3 regions of the Mesorhizobium sp. M0018 genome follow, and region 3 is predicted to be linked to each of the others. Evidence: predicted binding sites of a transcription regulator. Region 3 holds the regulator's gene; each other region holds the start of a gene.
What was found. Region 3 encodes PhoB, which activates phosphate uptake and scavenging genes when phosphate is short. Its sites were predicted from a motif close to TGTCATNNANCTGTCAT; they were not measured.

Region 1: a site for PhoB is predicted at 1,357-1,373, ahead of phnF (phosphonate metabolism transcriptional regulator PhnF). Genes of this name have one in related genera too.
Region 2: a site for PhoB is predicted at 1,593-1,609, ahead of phnC (phosphonate ABC transporter ATP-binding protein). Genes of this name have one in related genera too.

The regions. Positions count from the first base shown of each region.
Region 1 is NZ_JAMYVL010000001.1:420,766-424,040, forward strand. Features, by position in the region: gene NKJ81_RS02015 (zinc-binding alcohol dehydrogenase family protein) at 1-558, shown strand, start outside; gene phnF (phosphonate metabolism transcriptional regulator PhnF) at 577-1,320, opposite strand; gene phnG (phosphonate C-P lyase system protein PhnG) at 1,454-1,915, shown strand; gene phnH (phosphonate C-P lyase system protein PhnH) at 1,915-2,523, shown strand; gene NKJ81_RS02035 (carbon-phosphorus lyase complex subunit) at 2,525-3,275, shown strand, end outside.
Region 2 is NZ_JAMYVL010000001.1:427,257-430,531, reverse strand. Features, by position in the region: gene phnD (phosphonate ABC transporter substrate-binding protein) at 1-566, opposite strand, end outside; gene phnC (phosphonate ABC transporter ATP-binding protein) at 657-1,523, opposite strand; gene NKJ81_RS02060 (DUF1868 domain-containing protein) at 1,690-2,400, opposite strand; gene NKJ81_RS02055 (DapH/DapD/GlmU-related protein) at 2,952-3,275, opposite strand, start outside.
Region 3 is NZ_JAMYVL010000005.1:154,411-157,685, forward strand. Features, by position in the region: gene NKJ81_RS09155 (ROK family protein) at 1-1,229, shown strand, start outside; gene phoB (phosphate regulon transcriptional regulator PhoB) at 1,239-1,928, opposite strand; gene phoU (phosphate signaling complex protein PhoU) at 1,945-2,652, opposite strand; gene pstB (phosphate ABC transporter ATP-binding protein PstB) at 2,685-3,275, opposite strand, start outside.

The DNA.
Region 1 (3,275 bases), on a different contig from region 3:
CGCTCGCTGGCTGATCCACGTGCGCGCACACTGGTCATCGGTGCAGGCCCGATCGGGCTCGGCACGGCGCTGTTCGCCCGCATCGCCGGGCTCGATGTGATGCTGCTCGACATGAGTGCGGAGAGGCTGGGTTTCGCCGAAAGCGAACTCGGCTTCGCGACCCTCGACGGCTCGCGGGGCGCTGCTGCCGACCTGGTGCGGGAAGCAACCGGCGGCGACGGCTTCGACGTGGTTTTCGATGCCACCGGCAACACCCGGTCGGTGCAGTCGGCCTTCGCCCATGTCGCGCACGGCGGGGCGCTGGTCCTGGTCAGCGTCGTCAAGGACGACATCGCCTTTTCCGATCCCGAATTCCACAAGCGCGAGATGATGCTGATCGGCAGCCGCAACGCCCTGCGTGCCGATTTCGACCATGTCGCCGCTTCGATCCGCAACGGCGCGCTGCCGCTGACAAAGCTGGTCACCCACCGCACCACGCTTGGCGAGACGCCGCACGACCTCGCCCGCTGGGCGCATGAGAAGTCCGGCCTGATCAAGGCCGTCATTCAGGTCGGATGATGCCAGGGCTGCCGCATCTCAGAGCGCCGACAATTTGAGCTCGATCCGCTCGGCCGGGAAGCGCGACTCCGAAAACTGTATCGGCTGACCGTCGGGCGTGACGTTGACGGCAACCGTCACCAGCACGATGGCGCCGGGCTGCAGCTCGAGGTCCGCAAGGTCGACGGCATCGGCATGGCGCGCCGACAGCACGGTCGATTGCCTGAGATAGTCGTCGATGCCGAAACGTGCCAGCGATGCGGTGATCGAACCGGTTTCCGCCATGGCGGCATCGATGCCGGCAAAGCGCTTGGCATCGAACCAGCCGGCAGCGCGGGACACCGGCATTCCATCGGCTTCGCCGCGCGTTTCCAGGCGTATCACATCGGCGCCCGTCGCAAGGCCTAAGCCCTCTGCGACACGACGGTTGGCCGGCTCGACCGATGACGCGAGCAAGGTGATATGCCGCTCGGACGCCTGTCCTTGCAATCCCTCGGAAAAGCGGGTGCGAGCGCCGATCGGATAAGACAGCAGCTTGCGCGACAGCACGAAGGTGCCGCGCCCCTGCTCCGCCCTGAGCACGCCCTCCTGCACCAGCGCTGCGATAGCGCTACGCACCGTATGGCGGTTGACGCCATAGCGTCCGGCCAACGCGATCTCCGGCGGCAGCGCGGCATTCTCGGGAAAATCGCCGACGGCGATCGAATGCAGTATCTGGTCGGCGATCTGCCGCCACAGCGCGACACCGCTGCGCCGCTCGATGCGGTTGGCTTGTCCGATCATCTCCCGCCCCAATTCTTTGCGCCGATCTTTTGGCCGTGTCACGTGCCCGTCATGGACACGCGCTAAATAACAAGTATAATTTGTATAGTTGTCTATATCAATAGATAAATTCACGCAAACGAGGAGTACGGCCATGCGAGGACGGGAAGCGCGAGAGCAGGCCGAGCGCAAGGCCGTGATGGCGACGCTGGCGCAATCGGCCGGCGAAGACATCGTCCGCCTGTGGGACGAAACCGGCCTGCCTTGCGAAGCGGAACTTCTGCGTGGCCCCGAAACCGGCCTGGTTACGGTACGCGGCCGCATCGGCGGCGGTGGTGCCCCTTTCAATGTCGGCGAGGCGACGGTCACCCGTGCCACGGTGCGGCTCGCGTCCGGCCATGTCGGCCACTGCTACGCACTTGGTCGCGACAAGCAGAAGGCAAGGCTGGCGGCGATCGCCGATGCGCTGTGGCAGGACCCGGCCCACCGCAATGAGGTCGAGATCAGGATCGTTGCGCCATTGCAGGCGGCACTGGCCAAGGCGCGTGAACAGCGCCGCGCCGAGACGGCGGCGACCAAGGTCGATTTCTTCACCATGGTACGCGGAGAAGACTGATGGACATCGTAACCCAAGCGATCGAAGGCGGCTTTGCCGATCCGGTATTCAACGCGCAGACCGTATTCCGTGCCGTGATGGACGCGATGGCGCGGCCGGGCAGCGTCCAGCCCTTGCCGGCCCTTGCCCACCCACCGGCGCCGCTGTCGGCCACCGCCGGCGCCGTTGCGCTGGCGCTGTGCGACAACGACACGCCGCTCTGGCTCGACCCGGCTTTGCAGGTGTCGGCGGTGAAATCCTGGCTTGGCTTCCATACCGGCGCGCCGCTGGCCAACACCCCGGCCGACGCGCATTTCGCGCTGATCGCCACGCCGGCCGAGATGATGGCGCTCGACGGGTTTTCGCAAGGCACCCAGGATTATCCCGATCGCTCCACGACGCTGATCCTCGAGGTCGGCGATCTTGTCTCCGGCGCTGCGCTGCTGCTCGAAGGCCCGGGCATCGAGACGACGGCGACGATCGCGCCGGCGCAAATGCCGCGCCATTTCGTCGAGCAATGGAAGCAGAACAACCAGCGCTTTCCCCGCGGTGTCGACATCGTCCTCGCCACCCCTGACAGCGTTGCCTGCCTGCCGCGTACGACGCGCATCAAGATGATGGAGGCGTAGCATGTATGTTGCGGTAAAGGGTGGCGAAGCGGCCATTCGCAACGCCCACAAACTGCTCGCCGACCGCCGGCGCGGCGACCGCTCGGTGCCCGCACTTCGCCTCGACCAGATCGTCGAGCAGCTGGCGCTCGGCGTCGACCGGGTGATGAGCGAAGGTTCGCTCTACGACCGGGAATTGGCGGCACTCGCCATCGTCCAGGCGCGCGGCGACATGATCGAGGCGATCTTCCTGGTTCGCGCCTATCGCACGACGCTGCCGCGTTTCGGCTACACAAGGGCGATCGACACCGGCACGATGCTGGTCGAGCGACGGGTGTCGGCGACCTACAAGGACCTGCCCGGCGGCCAGCTGCTCGGCCCGACTTTCGACTACACCCACCGCCTGCTCGATCCCGAGCTCGCCGCCGGCGGCGATGTCGCCGAACCGGAGCAGCGCGCAGGCGAGGCGGAAGCCATGCCGCGCGTCTCGGCCATCCTCGCCCGCGAAGGCCTGATCGAGCCCGACGGCGACATGCCTGGGGATCATACCCTCGGCGACATCACCCGCGAGCCGCTCGAATTCCCGATGGCGCGCGACATCCGCCTGCAGGCGCTGTCGCGCAGCGACGAGGGGTTTCTGCTGGCGCTCGGCTATTCCACCCAGCGCGGCTACGCGCGCAACCATCCCTTCGTCGGCGAGGTTCGCATCGGCGAGGTCGAACTGGAACTGGACGTGCCGGAACTGCCCTTTGCCGTGCCGCTCGGCAGCATCC
Region 2 (3,275 bases), on a different contig from region 3:
CCGTCGCGAACGGCGAGGAGGTTGTTCTCGTGGCCACCATTGAACTGTGTCGAGGCGAAGAAGGTTTCGTTCGAAGCGCCGGTGTCTTTCGGGATCTGGGTCAGCGGGATCAGGTAGCCGGAGGTCGAATCCGGGTCGGCATAGCCGAGCTTCTTGCCCTTGGCCGACTTGATGTCGGTGATGCCGGACGACTTCAGCGCAAGGCCGATCGAATAATAGCCGGTCGCGCCGTCGGTCTGCTGGGTGGTGAGGATCGGGGTCACGGCGTTCGGATCCTTGAGGTAGACGCTGGCATAGCCCGACGCGCCAAGCTCTGCGAAATCGAGCGTGCCGCCGAGCAGGCCCTGGATAACGCCGTCATAGTCGGCGGCCGGGAACAGCGAGACCTTCTCGAAGCCGAATTCGGACTTCATGTGATCGGCGAGGCACTGAAAGTTGCGCAGCCGGTCCGCTTCGTTTTCACCGCCAAGGATGCCGATGCGGAATTCCTTGATATCCTGGGCGTGAGCGGCGCTTGCCGCGATGGCGAGCAATGAAACGGCGCCAAAAACCATCTTCCTGAACATTATCTCTCTCCTGTTGGTCCCGGCCTCGCGCCGGTAGCGTTCGAATTTTTTGACAGGTGCCTTTGACGCGGGCGGGCGATCAGGTCGTTCTCAATATCCCGGGAATGCGGGCTCGAGCGGTCCGGCGGATGCAGCGATTTTCTGTTTGATGGCGACACTGGTGGAGGTGATGGCCTCGGAGATTTCGCCGCCATTGCTGTCGGCGCCGTAGACCATGCGCACGGCCTCGCGGTTGAGGGCTTCAGGCGGGCCGTCGAAGACGACCTTGCCGGCGGCCATGCCGATGATGCGGTTGCAGTAGGTGCGGGCCGTATCCAGCGTATGCAGATTTGTGATGACGGTGATGCCCTCGCGCAAATTGATGTCCTGCAGCGAATCCATCACCACCTTGGCGTTGAGCGGATCGAGCGAGGCAATCGGCTCATCCGCCAGCAACACCTTCGGCTGCTGCATCATGGCGCGCGCAATCGCAACGCGCTGCTGCTGGCCGCCGGAAAGCGTGCCGGCCGGCTGCAGGGCGGTGCGGGCGATGTCGAGGCGCTCGAGGGCTGCAACCGCCTCGGCGCATTCACCGCGGGAGAACATGCCAAATAGGTTGGACACGGTCGAACGGTGATTGAGCCGGCCGAGCAGCACATTGGTCAGCACATCGAGGCGCGGCACCAGGTTGAACTGCTGGAAGATCATGGCGCAGTCGCGCTGCCAGCGTCGGAGCGGCGAGCCGCGCAGCCGGGAAATTTCGGCGCCGTCAAAAAAAATCGATCCTTGGCTCGGATCGATGAGGCGGTTGATCATGCGCAGAAGCGTCGATTTGCCGGCGCCGGAGCGACCGATGATGCCGACCATCTGACCGTGCGGAATCGAGATGTCGACATTGCTGACAGCGGTGTTCTTGCCGAACCGGCGGGTGACGCCGCGAATTTCGAGCGTTGCTGACATTTCTGGCGTTGCTGACATGGGTAAGTTCCAGTCCAGTCGCGGTTGAAGGTCTGTTAACCCTCGCTAGCGCAACGGCATGAACCTGCGGTGTCGGATTGATGTCAGTTTTGTTACTGCCCACAGGCGCGTTTGGCGCGAAGGCGAGTTGACCCAAACCGCTGCCGTCCGGGCGGCTTGGATGGGATCAGCCGAGGATCAGCAACTCCTCGAAATGCTCCATGTCCCTGAAGCGGCAAAAGGCAGGTGGCCGCAGCTCGATCACCGGAGCCTGGCGGGCAAACAGCGAGAGGCAATCGTCGAACAGATCTTGCCACTCGGACGCCCCTTCGTCCGCCAGACGCCGGATCTGGTAGGCGAACGTGATGTGGAAGACGTAAGTGTCGTGGTCGGGATGCCGGTATCCGAAAGGCGCCGACAAGGCATCGCGCCATGCGCGCAGGATATGCACGTCCTCATCGGTTGCGCCGGCAACGGTCAAGCCCGTCGGCACGACATCGACGACCTTGATCTTGAAGGCGCCGTAGCCTTCGAAGCCGTTCAGGCGTTCCTGATAGAGGCGGGTCATGTCGTCGATGCTGGTGTCGAGCGGCACATCCTCCGGCCAATAGGGAAGCCGGCGGCGGTATTCGATGATGCCCTGGAACAGCGTCATGTGCAGGCTGGAGACGGGCGTGAAGGCCAGCCCGTCGGCATCAGGCATGGCGCGCATGCGCTCACGCACGTCGATGATCACCGCTTCCGAAGCCGAGCCGTTGACGAGATGGCAGACGACCGTGTTGCCGGGCTCGTTGAGAAAATTACCAGAGGTGTCGTAGCGCCTGCCGAGATGCACCGGAGGGGTCGGGTTCGAGCCGGCAAAGAATCCGGCGAGCGAAGGTCTGACTGAAACAGGCATTGCGATCTCCAAAGGAAGGCCGCGTCCTGCCCCGACGATGTGTCAGGGACATGAAAACCGTGCCAAGAAGTAGAATATCAAAGGCATGATTCGCCAAGTGATGCTGCCGGGGTTTCCACATCATCAAGATTGAAATAAAGATTCAAACTCGTATCAAAGAGAGGCTTCCTAATTGCTACGTTGGCGCCAGTGGTTGCGACTGTATGCTGCAGGGGTAGTCGCTGCGATGAGTTTCACAGTGGCCCTGGTTTTGACGTCCATATATCGGGTTGGTAGCTTGAACCATCCAATATCTGGATACTTGTACAATTATGGAAATGGGCGTGACGCGGCCATTATTCTAATGATTCTCATTTTTTTAATCGTTCTAGTTACGATAAATTTTGCAAATAAAGTTGAGGAAAAAACCAAATCGCTTATAGATATTGGTTATGACAAAAAATTTATAGAACTTATCAGGTTAAATCAGACTGGTGTTGCTATTCTTATTACGTTAGGATTTCTTTCTATTATTTTGGACATTTGCCTGAGCGGCTGACTTATTCAGGGCGTCAACCCCCATGCTTCTCCAAAAACTGATTGGCCTCCAGCTCGCGGAAATCGTCGAGCGCGGCGCGCAGCCTTGCATGGTCCCAGTCCCACCAGGCGAGCGCCTGGTAGCGCTCCGCGGTGCGGCGGTCGAAGCGTTCGCGGATCGGCTTGGCCGGTACGCCGGCGACGACGGTGTAGGGCGCGACGTCCTTCGACACCACCGCGCCGGCACCGACCGCCGCGCCATGGCCGACGGTGACGCCGGGCAGGATGGTCGAGCCGTGGCCGAGCCAGGTGTCGTGGCCGATGGTGACGCGTTTGGCGCGGCGCTTGGCGAAGAATTC
Region 3 (3,275 bases):
GCCATGACGATTTGCGCCGGCGCAACCGGGCGATCGTGATCTCGGCGGTGCGCCGGGCCGGCCAGCCATCGCGTACTGAGATCGCAGCTACCACCGGCCTCAGTCATTCGACCATATCGGCGATTTCTTCCGACCTGATACGGGAAGGCATCCTCGCCGAGAGCAAGCCAAGTGAGCCCGTTTCGTTGAAACGCGGTCGTCCGCAAGTCGGCCTCGCCCTCAACCCGGAAGCGGCGGCGGTGCTGACCGTGGTGTTGTCGCTGAATTTCCTTTCGGCCGCCATTATCGACTATACGGGACAGGTGGTCGCCGAGGAACAGCGCCGGCTGGACACGCTGACTATGCCGCGCGACGAGCTGATCCGTGAATGCATGGCCATCGTCCGGCGCCGGCTGCAGGATCCAGATCTTGACGTCCGCAGTGTCGCCCGCATCGCCCTGGCGATTCAGGGCATTACCGACTCCCCTGCACGCGCCATGCTGTGGTCGCCGATCACGCCGCAGACCGACATCGCCTTTGCCGACATGCTGGAGGACGAATTCGGCATCCCGGCAACGGTGGAGAACGACTGCAACATGATGGCGGTGGCTTTGCGCTGGCGCAATCCGGATCGCTATCGCGATGACTTCATCGCCATCCTGCTTTCGCATGGCATCGGCATGGGGCTGGTGCTGAAGGGCGAACTGTTCACCGGGACGCATTCCTCGGGCGGCGAATTTGGCCACATGATCCATCGTCCGGGCGGCGCGCTCTGCCGTTGCGGGCGGCGCGGCTGCATCGAGGCGTATGCCGGCAACTACGCCATCTGGCGCAACGCCAGGCAGATGAGCGAAGACAGCGAACCGGTCGCCGACGTCAGCGACGCCGACATGCGCGCACTGGCGGCCCGGGCGCGCGAGAAAGATGGGCCGGAACGCGAGGCCTACCGCAAGGCCGGCGAAGCGCTGGGTTTCGGTCTCGGCTCGCTGTTCGCGCTGATCGATCCGGCACCGGTCGCGATGGTCGGCGCCAGTGCCGCCGCCTTCGATCTGATCGAGCCGGCCTTGCGGAAGGCAATCGCCCAGACCGCCGGCGGCCAGCATTCAGGCTCGATCTCCTTCGATACAGAGCCGAACGAATTGCCTCTGATCCGCGAAGGCTGCGCGATGCGGGCGTTAAGCTTCGTCGACCAGGAGATTTTCGCGCCGGGCGCGCAAATGAGGCCCAGCGTCAGAAAGAACGTAGCCTGACCAGGCGGGTCAATCTTCCCTGATCGCATAGCCGGCGCCGCGGATGGTGCGGATGACATCCGGCATCCGGCCGTTGTTGACGGCTTTGCGCAGCCGCCCGACATGCACGTCGACGGTGCGTTCGTCGATGTAGATTGTCTCCCCCCAGACATTATCGAGTAACTGGCTGCGCGAGAAGACACGGCCCGGATGCCGCATCATGAACTCGAGCAGCCGGAATTCGGTCGGCCCGAGCCTGATTTCGCTCTTCTTGCGATAGACCCTGTGCGATTCGCGATCGAGCACGATGTCGCCGACCTTCAGCACGCTGGACAGCACTTCCGGCTTGGCGCGCCGCAGCAGCGCCTTGACCCTGGCCATGAATTCCGGTGTCGAAAACGGCTTGACCAGATAGTCGTCGGCGCCGGTCGAAAGACCGCGCACCCGGTCGCTCTCCTCGCCGCGCGCGGTCAGCATGATGATCGGCAGCCGCTCGGTTTCGGGGCGCACCCGCAACCGACGACAGAGCTCGATGCCGGAAACCGCTGGTATCATCCAGTCGAGCACCAAAAGGTCGGGCACATTCTCCTGCAAACGGATCTCGGCTTCGTCGCCGCGTGTCACCACCTCGACCTGGTAGCCTTCGGATTCGAGATTGTAGCGGAGCAGCACACCCAACGGCTCCTCGTCCTCCACCACCATTATGCGTGGTGCGATCATCGGCTGGGCACCCCCATCATGTCACCGGTGCGGACATTGTCGTTTCGTCCTGCTTCGGACGATTGACCGGCAATTGCTCGCCGGTCAGCACATAATACGCATTTTCGGCGATGTTGGTGACATGGTCGCCGATCCGCTCCAGATTCTTGGCGCAGAACAGCAGGTGCGTGCAAGCGGTGATGTTGCGCGGATCTTCCATCATGTAGGTCAACAGCTCGCGGAACACGGACGTGTATTTGACGTCGATGCGCTCGTCGGCGGCACGCAGCTTGGCCAACGCGGCCGCATCGCCTGCAGCATATTCCTCGATGACACCCTGCACCTGGATGAGAACCAGCTGCGCCATCGCGTCGATGGAATGCGACAGGTCCCGCGGCGTGGCGCTGAGGCCGACCGCACTCACGCGCTTGGCGATATTCTTGGCAAGGTCGCCGATGCGTTCGAGGTCGCCCGCCATGCGGATCGCTCCGACCACATGGCGAAGATCGTGGGCCATCGGCTGGCGTTTGGCGATCAGGGTGATGGCGCGGTCGTCCAGTTCGCGTTGACGCGCATCCATGATGGCGTCGTCGGAAACGACGCGTTGCGCCAGCACGTTGTCGGAATTCAACAGCGCCTTGGTCGCCCCGCCGACCATCGAACCGGCGAGGTCGGCCATGTCGCGGATCAGCTTGCTGATCTGCTCGAGATCCTCGTCGAAAGAAGCGACTGTGTGTTCGCCCATGGTCCTGTCCTCATATGCATGATCGGAACGGCTCAGCCGAAGCGGCCAGTGATGTAGTCCTGCGTGCGCTTCTCGCGGGGCGACGTGAATATCTTCTCGGTCCGGTCGAACTCGACCAGTTCACCCAGATACATGAAGGCCGTCTGGCGCGACACGCGCGCCGCTTGCTGCATGTTGTGGGTGACGATGACGATCGTGTAGTCGGCTTGCAATTCGTCGATCAGTTCCTCGATCTTGGCAGTCGACAGCGGGTCGAGCGCCGAAGCCGGTTCGTCGAGCAGAATGACTTCCGGCTTCACCGCCACGGTGCGGGCGATACAGAGCCGCTGCTGCTGGCCGCCGGACAGGCTCAAGCCGCTGGCGTTGAGCTTGTCCTTGACCTCGCTCCACAGCGCGGCGCGCTTCAACGCCTGTTCGACGCGGCCGTCCATCTCGGACTTGCCGAGGTTCTCGTAAAGCCTGACGCCGAAGGCGATGTTCTCGTAGATCGACATCGGGAACGGCGTCGGCTTCTGGAACACCATGCCGATCTTGGTCCTGAGGAGGTTGAGATCCTGCGACCGGTCGAGAATGTTCTTGCCGTCGAGCAGCACCTGGCCCTCGGCCGTCTGTTTTGGGTAGAG